Regions from separate parts of the Vreelandella indica genome, predicted to be linked through region 1. Evidence: predicted binding sites of a transcription regulator. Region 1 holds the regulator's gene; each other region holds the start of a gene.
What was found. The regulator sigma-54, encoded in region 1, starts transcription at its own class of promoters, with help from an activator protein. The targets are predictions, from matches to a motif close to TGGCACNNNNNTTGCTNT.
Positions count from the first base shown of each region.

Region 2: the regulator sigma-54 is predicted to act here: its motif matches at 1,802-1,819, upstream of V8L71_RS05670 (P-II family nitrogen regulator).
Region 3: the regulator sigma-54 is predicted to act here: its motif matches at 1,549-1,566, upstream of glnL (nitrogen regulation protein NR(II)).
Region 4: the regulator sigma-54 is predicted to act here: its motif matches at 1,673-1,690, upstream of V8L71_RS09495 (MSMEG_0572/Sll0783 family nitrogen starvation response protein).

Region 1 is NZ_JBANSO010000001.1:204,971-208,074, forward strand. It holds gene lptA (lipopolysaccharide transport periplasmic protein LptA) at 1-287, shown strand, start outside; gene lptB (LPS export ABC transporter ATP-binding protein) at 299-1,048, shown strand; gene V8L71_RS01010 (RNA polymerase factor sigma-54) at 1,172-2,587, shown strand; gene hpf (ribosome hibernation-promoting factor, HPF/YfiA family) at 2,686-2,994, shown strand; gene V8L71_RS01020 (PTS sugar transporter subunit IIA) at 2,999-3,104, shown strand, end outside.
Region 2 is NZ_JBANSO010000006.1:72,391-75,494, reverse strand. It holds gene V8L71_RS05675 (ammonium transporter) at 68-1,315, opposite strand; gene V8L71_RS05670 (P-II family nitrogen regulator) at 1,388-1,726, opposite strand; gene V8L71_RS05665 (accessory factor UbiK family protein) at 2,085-2,438, shown strand; gene V8L71_RS05660 (helix-turn-helix transcriptional regulator) at 2,838-3,104, shown strand, end outside.
Region 3 is NZ_JBANSO010000004.1:25,766-28,869, reverse strand. It holds gene glnA (glutamate--ammonia ligase) at 1-708, shown strand, start outside; gene V8L71_RS03655 (DUF4124 domain-containing protein) at 865-1,413, shown strand; gene glnL (nitrogen regulation protein NR(II)) at 1,635-2,696, shown strand; gene ntrC (nitrogen regulation protein NR(I)) at 2,689-3,104, shown strand, end outside.
Region 4 is NZ_JBANSO010000011.1:48,532-51,635, reverse strand. It holds gene V8L71_RS09500 (aminotransferase-like domain-containing protein) at 5-1,402, opposite strand; gene V8L71_RS09495 (MSMEG_0572/Sll0783 family nitrogen starvation response protein) at 1,762-2,244, shown strand; gene V8L71_RS09490 (Nit6803 family nitrilase) at 2,259-3,104, shown strand, end outside.

The DNA of each region.
Region 1 (3,104 bases):
AGGCAGGCGAGCTCTCCCGCGCGACCTCCACCGGTGAGCGCGCTTACTTACGTCATCAAGCTGAAGGGCAAGAAGGCCCTACAGAAGGTTGGGCAAGGCGCATTATTTATCATGTCGCTGAACGCCGCGTTGAGCTGATCGACCAAGCCGAATTAACGCAACAAGAAGACACCTTCACCGGCGGTCGCCTTGAATATTTCATTGACCGTGAAGTGATTCAGGCCCGCTCTGACGTTGACGGCAGCGAAACCCAGCGCATACGTATGACGCTTCAGCCTGAACAATAGGGAGCCAAGCCTTGGCAACTACAGACACTGCGCCAATCAAAACCCTATATGCCCACCACTTGGCCAAAAGCTATAAGCGACGCCGAGTCGTTAAAGACATCAATTTAGAGATCTCCCAAGGCAGCATTGTGGGCTTACTGGGCCCTAACGGCGCGGGCAAAACCACCTCGTTTTATATGATTGTGGGGCTGGTGAAATCCGATGCTGGCAAAGTGGGTATCGACGATGTAGATCTAACCCGCGCGCCAATGCATGAACGCGCTGCGGCGGGTATCGGCTACCTTCCGCAAGAAGCGTCTATTTTTCGTAAATTATCGGTTGCCGATAATATTATGGCGATACTCGAAACGCGCAAAGAGCTCAGCCGTCGCGACCGCGAGCAGCGCCTGGAAGCGCTACTTGAAGATTTTCACATTACCCATATTCGCGACAACCTGGGCATGAGCCTTTCAGGCGGTGAACGCAGGCGGGTGGAGATTGCTCGCTCACTGGCGACAGAACCCGCATTCATTCTTCTGGACGAGCCCTTTGCTGGCGTAGACCCCATTTCGGTGGGCGAGATCAAAACCATTATTCGGGCATTAAAGCAGCGCCACATCGGCGTACTGATTACCGACCACAACGTTCGCGAAACCCTGGATATTTGTGATATCGCCTACATCGTGGGCGATGGTCAAATCATCGCCAGCGGCTCTCCAGCCTCGATACTCACTAACCAGAAAGTGAGGGAGGTTTATCTAGGCGCTGATTTCCGCCTCTAGCCTATTTTTCACTTCTAATTAGCGCTCTACAACAACTTTACTACCAATGGCATGCTTATTGCACTTGCACCGGAGACCTACTCACACTAGGGTGGAGCATTCTGATTAACGAGTGGTTCTCAGATGGTCATGAAAGCTTCTCTTCAACTGCGCATGGGCACACAGCTGACCATGACACCTCAGCTGCAGCAGGCCATTGCTCTGTTACAGCTATCAACGCTGGACTTACGTCAAGAAATTCAGCAGGCCCTAGATGCCAACCCCATGCTGGAACAAGAGGATGAATTTGGCGAACAGGCTGCCAGCGAGCCCAAAGAGGAAGAGTGGTCAGAGAGCATTCCCACCGAGCTCTCGGTAGATAGTGATTGGTCTGACACCTACCAAGATATGGGCAGTCACGGTGGCTCCAGCAGCGAAGGACCTGATTTTGAGCGCCAGGCTGCTGGCCAGAGTCTTCATGGGCACTTGCTGTGGCAGCTAGCCATGACTGATTTTGGCGCGCGAGAGCAACTTGTCGCAGAAAGTCTTATCGACGCGTTAGATGCTAATGGCTACTTAACTCAGCCGCTCAACGACATACGTGAAGGGCTTCGCGCCCAAGGTGTCGATGGGCTTAGCCAGCGCGAAGTAGAAACCATTCTGCTTAAGCTTCAGCAATTTGAGCCAACAGGAATATTCGCCCGCGACCTGCGGGAGTGCCTGATGCTGCAGCTGGCCACTCTTCCCGATGATACGCCGTTGCTGGTTCCTGCCCGCCGCTTAGTACGGCAGTTTCTGGAAGCGCTCGGCAAAGATGACATGCGCTTACTAAAACGCCGCCTGGGACTCGATGATGACCAGCTGGCTGATGTCATTCTCCTCATTCGTAGCCTTGATCCACGCCCGGGCAGCGCCTATGGCGATACCGATGATAGTTATGTAACGCCCGACCTGGTCGTACGCCATGACCACGAAGGCTGGCACTTAGAGCTCAATCCTGAGGCATTGCCAAGGCTTCGCATTCAGCCCGACTACGCAAGCTTAATAAAGCGTGCGGATAAAAGTCAGGACAATCAGTTTTTAAAAGAACACCTGCAGGAAGCACGCTGGCTGATCAAGAGCCTCTCTAGCCGCAACGATACGCTACTGCGCGTTGGCCGCGAGATTATCACCCGGCAAATTGGCTTTTTAGAACACGGCGAAGAAGCCATGAAGCCGCTCATATTGGCCGATATCGCCGAGGCCGTGGAAATGCACGAATCGACTATTTCCCGGGTAACCACTCAGAAATTTATTCATACGCCTCGCGGCGTATTTGAACTCAAATACTTTTTCTCAAGCCAAGTCAGCGGCCAGGATGGTGACAGCCATTCAAGCACCGCTATCCGCGCTCGGCTGAAGAAATTGGTTCAAGAGGAGCCGCCAGGCAAGCCGCTTTCTGATAGCCGCTTAGTCACGCTATTAGGGGAGGGGGGAATTCAAGTAGCGCGTCGAACGGTGGCTAAATACCGTGAAGCCATGGGCATTCCCTCCTCTAGCGAGCGACGTCGTTTGCGCTAGCACAAATCAACGTTTTAGGGAAACTCTCGACAAGGGCTTTGCAACGCGGCAAAAAGGGTTACAATCGAAGTACAGTCCGATGGATAAGGAGTACGTCAATGCAAGTTAATATCACTGGTCATCACGTAGAACTGACTGACGCCTTGCGTGACTATGTCAACGAAAAGCTTGAACGTGTAGAGCGCCATTACGACAACATAACCACGGTGCAAGTCACCTTATCTGTGGAGAAAGAGCGCCAGCAGGCCGCCTGTACACTGCACGCAGCAGGTGCTGATTTACATGCGGAAGCCCTAGACAGTGATATGTACGCCGCTATTGACGCATTAGCGGACAAAATTGATCGGCAACTCGTTAAACATAAGGAAAAAGCACAAGCTCGCGCCCAAGGCGCAGGCGTGCGTTAATTCAATGACGTTGGAAACCATACTCCCCCCGGAACGTGTTCTCTTTGACGTACCCGGGGGCAGCAAAAAAAGGGTGCTGGAATTTTTCAGCACCTTTATTGCCCAAAATA
Region 2 (3,104 bases), on a different contig from region 1:
AATAAAAAAGCCTCCCACTTTAGGGGAGGCTATAAGGAGCACACCAGCTCAAAGAGTTGGCATTAAATTATTTCTTAATACCAAATTCGGGGTAGGCTTCGAGACCACATTCAGCGATATCAACGCCTTCATACTCTTCTTCTTCGCTGACCCGGATACCCATGATGGCTTTCAGGATCAACCACACCACCAGGCTTGCCAGGAACACCCAGCCGAAGATACCCGCGATACCGATGATCTGCGCACCGAATGACGCGCCCTCGTTAGTCAACGGCACGGCCAACACGCCCCAGATACCGACAACACCGTGCACCGAAATCGCACCCACCGGATCATCCAGTTTCACTTTATCGAGGGTGACGATGGCAGCGACAACGATGATGCCGCCAATCGCGCCGATAATCGTGGCGCCCAGTGCGGTCGGAGAGAGCGGATCAGCAGTGATTGCCACCAGACCCGCCAGCGCACCGTTCAGTGCCATGGTAAGGTCCGCTTTACGGAACCACAGTTTGGCCAAAATTAGTGCCGCAATAACACCACCTGCTGCAGCAGCATTAGTATTTACAAACACTTGCGCCACGTTATTCGCAGAATCGACGGCCGCCAGTTTAAGTTCGGAACCACCGTTAAAGCCGAACCAGCCCATCCACAGAATGAACGTACCTAGTGTCGCCAGCGGCATATTGGCACCGGGAATCGCGTGGATAGAGCCATCTTTACCGTACTTGCCTTTACGTGGGCCTAGCACGATGACACCGGCGAGAGCTGCAGCTGCACCGGCAAGGTGCACAATGCCTGAGCCAGCGTAGTCAGAGTAACCGACTTCGGACAACCAACCGCCGCCCCACGTCCAGTAGCCAGACACCGGATAGATAAACGCGGTCATCACCACTGCAAAGGCCAGGAATGCCCACAGCTTCATACGCTCGGCCACGGCACCCGACACAATCGACATGGCGGTGGCAACAAACACCACTTGGAAGAAGAAGTCAGAACGCATGGAGTAGTAAGGTGCGTCATCGCCACCGGCGGTTACTGCATCAGCGCTGTTTTCGGCGCCAATGAGGAAGCCCAGATTAGGCAAGAAGCCGCCAGCGCTGCTGGAGTACATGATGTAGTAGCCCACCAGCAGGTACATGGTGCAGGCAATCGCAAACAGCGCGATGTTCTTGGTCAGGATTTCAGCGGTGTTTTTGGAGCGTACCAGGCCCGCTTCTAACATGGAGAAGCCAGCGGCCATCCACATCACCAGCACGCCGCAAATTAGAAAGTAGAACGTATCGAGCGCGTAGCTCAAATCAGCTAACTCATTCATGAGGTGTTCCCCGTTATTTTATGAGAAGTTATACGCAAAAGACGGCTCTGCAGCCTGTTCGCGTGGCGCCAGTTATACGGCGTCAGCGCCGCGTTCACCGGTGCGGATACGAATCACGTCTTCCAGTGGCGTAACAAACACCTTGCCGTCACCGATTTTGCCGCTATTGGCAGCGCTACAGATCGCATCCAACACGCTTTCTAAACGCGCATCGTCAACAGCAACTTCTACTTTTACCTTGGGTAGAAAGTCGACGACATATTCCGCGCCGCGGTACAGCTCGGTATGCCCTTTCTGACGACCAAACCCTTTAACTTCAGTGACCGTAATGCCCTGAACGCCGTTGTCGGCTAATGCCTCACGAACGTCGTCGAGCTTGAATGGCTTGATGATAGCGGTGATGAGTTTCATCCCGGATCTCCCTTGCTGGATAAGTCCTGCTAGATTGGTAGCGGCACAGCCGCCAGAATAAGCACCTGAACCGATAATGCGCATACTGTGCCAGCTGATTTTTTTTGCCTATAAGTCAATCAATTAGGAAACAAAAGGAGTCCTTAAAAGCGCTTAATTGCGTCAAATTCACCGTCACAGCACGGCTATTGCACCAAAAAAAGGCATAAGCAAATGTTGCCTGCTCTATTTCGATGCAAGCCACCCGCTGAGCAGTTAATCCATTCGACGCATGCGAATTCGCCAACTGTTGCGTATCCTTACGGGTAAGCCGTTTTTATATATGTTCATTTAGTGAGTGATTAAGGAGAGAGCAGCTATGGCGCCTCAAGACCGCATCAGCCGACTGGCACAGCAGATTGGCGACCGTTTACAGAACGCCTCTCAGGCACCGGAAGATATACAAAAGGGCGTCCAGCAAGTCGTGCGTGGCGCTTTCGACCGACTAGAGCTTGTCTCGCGGGAAGATTTCGATATTTTGATGGACGTGCTGCAGCGTACGCGCTCACGGGTAGAGGCGTTAGAACGCCAAGTCGCCCACCTTGAAGCAGCCGTTGAAGCCTCCACAGCGCCAACTACCACGCCGGTGGAAGCAGAAGTACCGCCAGTGCCTACACCAGAACCAGACGATGACAGTGACAGCAATGAAGACAAAAAACCGACCCAACGGTAAATCCATTTACTGCTCAGTCACTTAGTTAGCGGTTATCGGCAATAGCGTGACGTCACCTATTGCCGACATCTGCCGTCATGATGGCTCACCTTGCTCTATCGTATCCTTTCAAAACGCCCCACCCCATAAATACGAATCAATATCATTGACATTTTAACTGCTAATGTTACCTTTCTGGTCTAGCAGCCCTTTTAAAGGCCATTCGTTGTTCGCTAGTGGCGTTCTTGCGAAAGCCGGCCTGTAAAAAAGTCGCGTGTAAGCACCAAGATAGGTCAAACCGGTGCCGACACCGCGTTGGGATGGCCTCTGCCAGCGCGGACTTTTTCATTTTGATAAGTCGTCTTGCGTACTGATGCGCCAATTTGATGCATATCATCGAAAACGATAGCGCCATGACCTATGAAAACACTCTCTGCTCACCCGCCTGCAGACCAAACACAGCATACTCTGACGCCGCAATCGCTAGAGCAGCTGGGATCACGCTTCGGTATCGAGTACCGAATTGAAGGTAGCTGCGCAGGTGTTGCTCCCGTTGCCCAGGGCCGTGTTCACGATGTTAGTCTCTCTGCATCACTGCATTTAACGCTCTCTGATCTTCAGGTTGAACGCACCTACTGGTCAGCTTCTCGCCAATCGGTACCCTGGTTCCTTAGTGTGGTGCTGGAA
Region 3 (3,104 bases), on a different contig from region 1:
GAAGTGCAGGAAATGAAGTACGTGATCCACAACGTGGCGCACGCGTATGGTAAAACGGCGACCTTTATGCCGAAGCCGCTGGTAGGCGACAACGGTTCTGGTATGCACGTTCACCAGTCGTTCTGGAAAGGTGGTGAGAACCAGTTCGCCGGTGACGAGTACGCTGGCCTGTCTGAAATGGCGCTTTTCTATATCGGCGGCATCATCAAGCACGCCCGTGCCCTAAACGCCTTTACTAACGCTTCTACCAACTCGTACAAGCGTCTGGTACCTGGCTTTGAAGCGCCGGTCATGCTGGCCTACAGTGCCCGTAACCGTTCTGCTTCTATCCGTATTCCTTACACCGCTAGCCCGAAAGGCAAGCGTGTTGAAGCTCGCTTCCCTGATCCGACTGCCAACCCGTACCTGGCATTCTCTGCCATGTTGATGGCCGGTATCGACGGTATCAAGAACAAGATCCATCCTGGCGATGCAATGGATAAAAACCTGTACGACCTGCCGCCAGAAGAAGGCAAGTTAGTACCGACCGTAGCACACAGCCTGGATCAAGCACTGGAAGCCCTCGACGCTGACCGTGCGTTCCTGACCGAAGGTGGCGTGTTCACCGACGAAATGATCGATGCCTACATCGAACTCAAGATGGAAGAAGTGGAGCGTATCCGTATGACGACGCACCCCATCGAGTTTGATATGTACTACAGCTGCTAATCAGCGCTTTTAGCACCTAACTGCTACCATCACCCTAGCGGTGGTAACAGTTGATAAAGACGCAGTTGATCAAAACGCAGTTGATCAAAATAGTATCAAAACCCCGCTTCGGCGGGGTTTTTCGTTATTGAGGGTGTGACAAGTGTGAGGAGCAGTATGGGCAAGCTAACCACGTACACGATCAGCTTCTTGATGGCCGCTTTGCTGGGCATCGGGGCGGCCATCATGTCAGGTGCGGCTTTTGGGCAAACGGTTTTCAGGGTCATTGATGAGCACGGCAACGTTACGTTTACCGATAACCCTGGCCGCGGCGGGGAGGCGTTGGAATTGGCACCGTTGCCAAGCCTGCCGCCTGGGTTAAGCGCAGCTACGGCCAGTGTAGCCACGCCCGCTACTGGGCGCCCACGTGGCAAGCCAGGGCAGCCTTTTATGCCGTATGACCATTTTTCGATTGCACTGCCCCAGCAAGGCGCACGGCTGCCGGAGCGAAGCACCGCGGTGGAAGTGGCTATTGCGCCTCCGCTGCGCGATGACCACCAAGTGCGGCTGATAGTGAATGGAGAGATTAGCCAGACCGCGCTGCACAGTGATGTTTTCTGGTTAACGGGGCTTCCTGCGGGGCAGCACGAGCTTCAAGCAGAGCTACTGGATAGTAGCCAGCGTTTACAGCACCGCACGCCCGCAGTGACGATTACGGTTCCTTAGACCGGGTGGTTAAAATCTCGAATGCACTAAATTGGTGCGGTTGTGGAGGCATTTGGCGCGGTGATTGCGCTAAAACGATCCATCTTCTTTTATTGCTATGCCCGCAAGCCGTGCAACTAGGCATAAATGCATAATTGGCGCGCTTTTTGCAGTTCCCTCATTGATTATCCACCTGTAGGTCTGCAACGGCGATGGAAGACGTAATTTCTCAGGACACCACCATGCATCAGCGTTTGCTTGAACATCTCACCACGGCGGTACTGCTGCTGGACGGCGAGCTGCGTGTGCGCTGGATGAACCCTGCCGCTGAAGCCTTACTAGCGGTTAGCTTAAGCCGCGTTCACGGCATCAGCCTAGATACGCTTCTGGGCGGTGTTGACAGCATCGATGAGGTATTGGCTAAAGCGCGGGATGCGTTTCATCCTTACACCCAGCGAGAAGCGCGTATTACGCCGCTGAACAGTGAGCCGCTGACGGTCGACTACACTGTAACGCCGCTATCGGACGACGAGTTACTGTTAGAAGTGGAGCCGCGGGATCGGTTAATGCAGATCTCGCGTGAAGAGGCGCTGACCACTCGCCAAGAAACCATCAAGATATTGGCCCGTGGGCTTGCTCACGAAGTGAAAAACCCGCTCGGCGGGATTCGTGGTGCTGCACAGCTGTTAGAACGGGATTTAGACGATCCGGCGCTGCGCGAATATACCCATATCATTGTGGAAGAGGTGGATCGGCTGCGCGACTTGGTCGACTCCATGCTGGGCCCTAACCGTGTGCTTAAGCATGAGCCGGTCAATATTCACCGGGTGTTGGAGCGTGTACGCGCGCTGTTAATTGCCGAGCATCCCAGCGTTGTTATTAGCCGCGATTATGACCCCAGTTTGCCCGACCTTTCCGGCGATGAATCTCAAATGATTCAAGCGGTACTCAACGTTGCACGCAACGCCGTGCAAGCCATGAGCGATGCTCAAACCCCTGAACCTACCTTAATATTGCGCACCCGCGCCCGGCGACAGTTTACCCTCGGGGCGGAACGCCACCGCTTAGTCAGTGAAGTCTCGGTGATTGATAACGGCCCAGGCATTCCCGATACGCTGCAGGAAACGCTGTTCTACCCGATGGTGTCAGGACGCGCAGAAGGCAGTGGCCTTGGGTTATCGATCGCCCAGTCGATTTTGCACCAACATCAAGGATTGATCGAATGCGACTCACGACCCGGACATACCGAATTTCGTTTACTGATTCCATTGGTAATAATTTTACCGGAGAAGCGTCATGACTGAGGCTACACGTACCGATGTTGCGCGGGTGGTGATTGTCGATGACGACCGCGCTATCCGCTGGGTGCTGGAGCGCGCCTTGGCGCAGCCCGATCTCGATGTTGAGTGTATTGAGCGTGCAGATACAGCCCTTGCGCGTTTACTGGAAAGCCCTCCCGACGTGCTGGTCACCGACATTCGTATGCCAGGCATCGACGGCCTGGACTTAATGGCGAGAGTACGCGAGGCGCATCCCGATCTACCGGTGATCGTGATGACCGCCCATTCCGACCTAGACAGCGCCGTCGCTTCCTATCAGGGCGGGGCGTTTGAATACCTGCCTAAACCGTTTGACGTTGATGAAGCCCTGGCGCTGGTGCGCCGCGCCGTGGCCCACGCCCGGGAACGCCAACGACCGGTCGCCGTGCCGGA
Region 4 (3,104 bases), on a different contig from region 1:
AAGGTTACATCGTCAGAGATGACAGATAGGCAGGCTGGTCGATGATATCCGCCACATAATGCAGCCTTTCCTCCCAGTCCTCTCTTGTCAGTTGACCACCGAAGCACAAGCGCAGAGCTTCAGGGGGATGGTTGTCGGTACTAAAAGCAGCGCTGGCAACCGCACTAACGCCATGTGAACGTAATTGCACCGCCAGCTCTGAAGGGTTCCAGCCAGAGTGCTTGGGCAGCTTGAGCCATAGGTGGAAAGCACCTTTGGCAGACACGATGCGCTGACGTCCCAGAATCTTCTCGGCTATTTCAAGGCGGGCAATGGCCTCGATACGGATCGCTTTAAGCATGGCATCTGCCGTCCCATCGGTTATCCACTCAGTGACCAGGGCGTCAATCAGCGGGCTGGACATCACCGAGGTGGCTCGAAGCGCCCCAGCGGTTCTCTGCGCCTGTCGCTTGGTGGGGGCGTGTAGAAATCCTGATCGCAAACCGGGGCCAAAACACTTGGCAGTCCCCGTCAGATAGTAAGTGAGCTCAGGGGCCAAGTTAGCAATAGGGACGATCTTCTCTTCGCTGAGCATGGTGTAAGCATCATCTTCAATAATCGGGATGCTATAGCGCAAGGCAACATCGGCCAAAGCTTCACGACGCCCCAAGGGAATAGTCGTCGTCGTGGGGTTTTGGATGGTGGGATTAATGTACAAAACGGCCACTTGACCCTGCTTACAGATATCCTCGAAGGAGCGAACAAGAGGGCCATCGGAGTCACGCTCCAATGAATGCAGGGTCAGCCCGAGCTGGGCCGCAATAGCCTTTAGGCCAGGGTAGACCAGGCTTTCGACACAAATTAGCTGACCTGGGGCTACCAACTGCATCAGTAGCCCAACCAGGCCGCTGTGAATACCGGGGCATATCAAGACCTGTTCCAGTGTCGTGTTGTCCAGCCGCCGATCCAGCCATTGGAGCGCAGCCACACGGTCATGATGGCTGCCACCAAAGGTTTGATAACGCAGCAGTGAGTAAAGATCACGCTGGGCCAACACCGAGATAGCGCTATCGCGTACTCGTTCAATCAACGTCGGTATCGCGGGCTCAATCATTAGGTTCATGGTCATCTCATAACCACTGCTCGGCTTCACTGACACTGCCTTACCTTTAATAAAAGTGCCCGAGCCCGGATGCGAGTCAATCAAGCCTCGCAGCTTAGCTTCGTTATAGGCACGCGCCGCCGTCGTGTAATTGATACTCAAAGCCCCCGCCAGTTCTCTCAGCGGGGGCAGTCGCTCGCGGGGCTGCAGCCGACCACTACCGATATCTTCAGCAATCAATTCAGCGACCAGACGATAAGCTGGCTGGCTGACCTCCTTGTCTAAACGTTTTCGCCAGCGTTCCAGCTCAGATGTATGCATATCTTCCCCGTCGTTAAATAAACATTGTTACCTACCCTTCTTATCGCCCAAAACTTATCACTGATGGACTAAAGATTGCACAAATAAAAAATTGATTGCATATGTACTTAATGGTGCAAAACATACTTTTAGTGCACAAATAAGGTGAAAAACACAGTTTTTTTGAAACATTAGCCTTTTATTATTTTTTTATCCTAAAAATTTGGTCAATTTTTAGGCTTAGAGCGACCTACATGATCGACAATTGATTGGATCAATAATCATATCAATTGGCACGTCGATTGCTCCGTATTGATCGTACCGCTTGTGTAAGCACGGCGGTTAACGACTCTCCCACTCGCATTAAACGGAGCTTAGACATGCCTACAGTGACGCAACCACTCAACAAGAAAGGCGATTTTCTGGTCGACTACGAAGAGAAGGTTTTTGAAGACGTAAAAGCGAAACCAGGCGAAAAAGCCCTGGTAACTTTTCATACGGTTGCCTTTGAGGGGTCGATCGGCTTCGTGAATATGCTGCAGGCAACGCGTTTGCTGCGTAAAGGCTTTGAAACCTCCATCTTACTGTATGGCCCTGGCGTCACTTTGGGTGTCCAGCGTGGCTTCCCGACCCTGGGCGATGAAGCGTTTCCCGGTCACATGAATTTCAACAATCAGTTGACCAAGTTTATGGCCGAGGGAGGCAAGGTCTACGCCTGCCGCTTTGCTCTTCAAGCACTCTATGGTCATGGCGAACCGTCACTCATTGAGGGCATCCGCGCGATCAATCCACTGGATGTGCTTGACCTCAAGCTGCTTCACGTGCGCGACGATGCACTGATCATCGATACCTGGACGGTCTAAGGGGAGCAGCGGTCATGGCACAAGCAAACATGACAGGAACGACCATAGTGCGGGCCGCTGCCGCTCAGCTTTCTCCCGATCTTGAGAGTGTTGGCGGCACGCTGGTCAAGGTACTGGATGCAATCGACGAAGCGGCCAGCAAGGGGGCTGAGCTGATCGTGTTCCCCGAAACCTTCGTTCCCTACTATCCGTACTTTTCATTTGTCTACCCCGCCGTGGCCTGTGGCGCCGAGCACTTACGGCTGTATGAACAGGCCGTGGTGGTACCAGGCCCGATCACTGATGCTGTCGCTGAGCGCGCTCGCACCCTGAGCATCGTCGTCGTGCTTGGCGTTAATGAGCGTGATCATGGCACCCTCTACAATACTCAACTGATCTTTGATAGCGACGGGCGTCTGTTGCTGAAACGCCGAAAGCTCACGCCGACCTACCACGAACGCATGATTTGGGGCCAGGGCGATGCCTCGGGCTTGAAGGTAGTGGATAGCGCCGTGGGCCGTGTTGGCGCCCTGGCCTGCTGGGAGCACTACAATCCGTTGGCACGTTATGCCCTGATGACCCAGCACGAGCAGATCCACTGCAGCCAGTTTCCTGGCTCGCTGGTCGGCCCAGTCTTTGCGGATCAAATTGAGGTAACCATCCGTCATCACGCCCTTGAAGCGGGCTGTTTCGTGGTTAACGCCACCGGCTGGCTAACCGACTCCCAAATCGAATCCATTACCCCCGACACCACGCTACAACGTGCTCTGCGTGATGGCTGTAACACCGCCATTATCTCGCCAGAAGGTAAGCACTTGGCCGAGCCGCTGAGCAAAGGAGAAGGCATCGTTATTGCCGACCTGGATTTCGCCCTGATTACC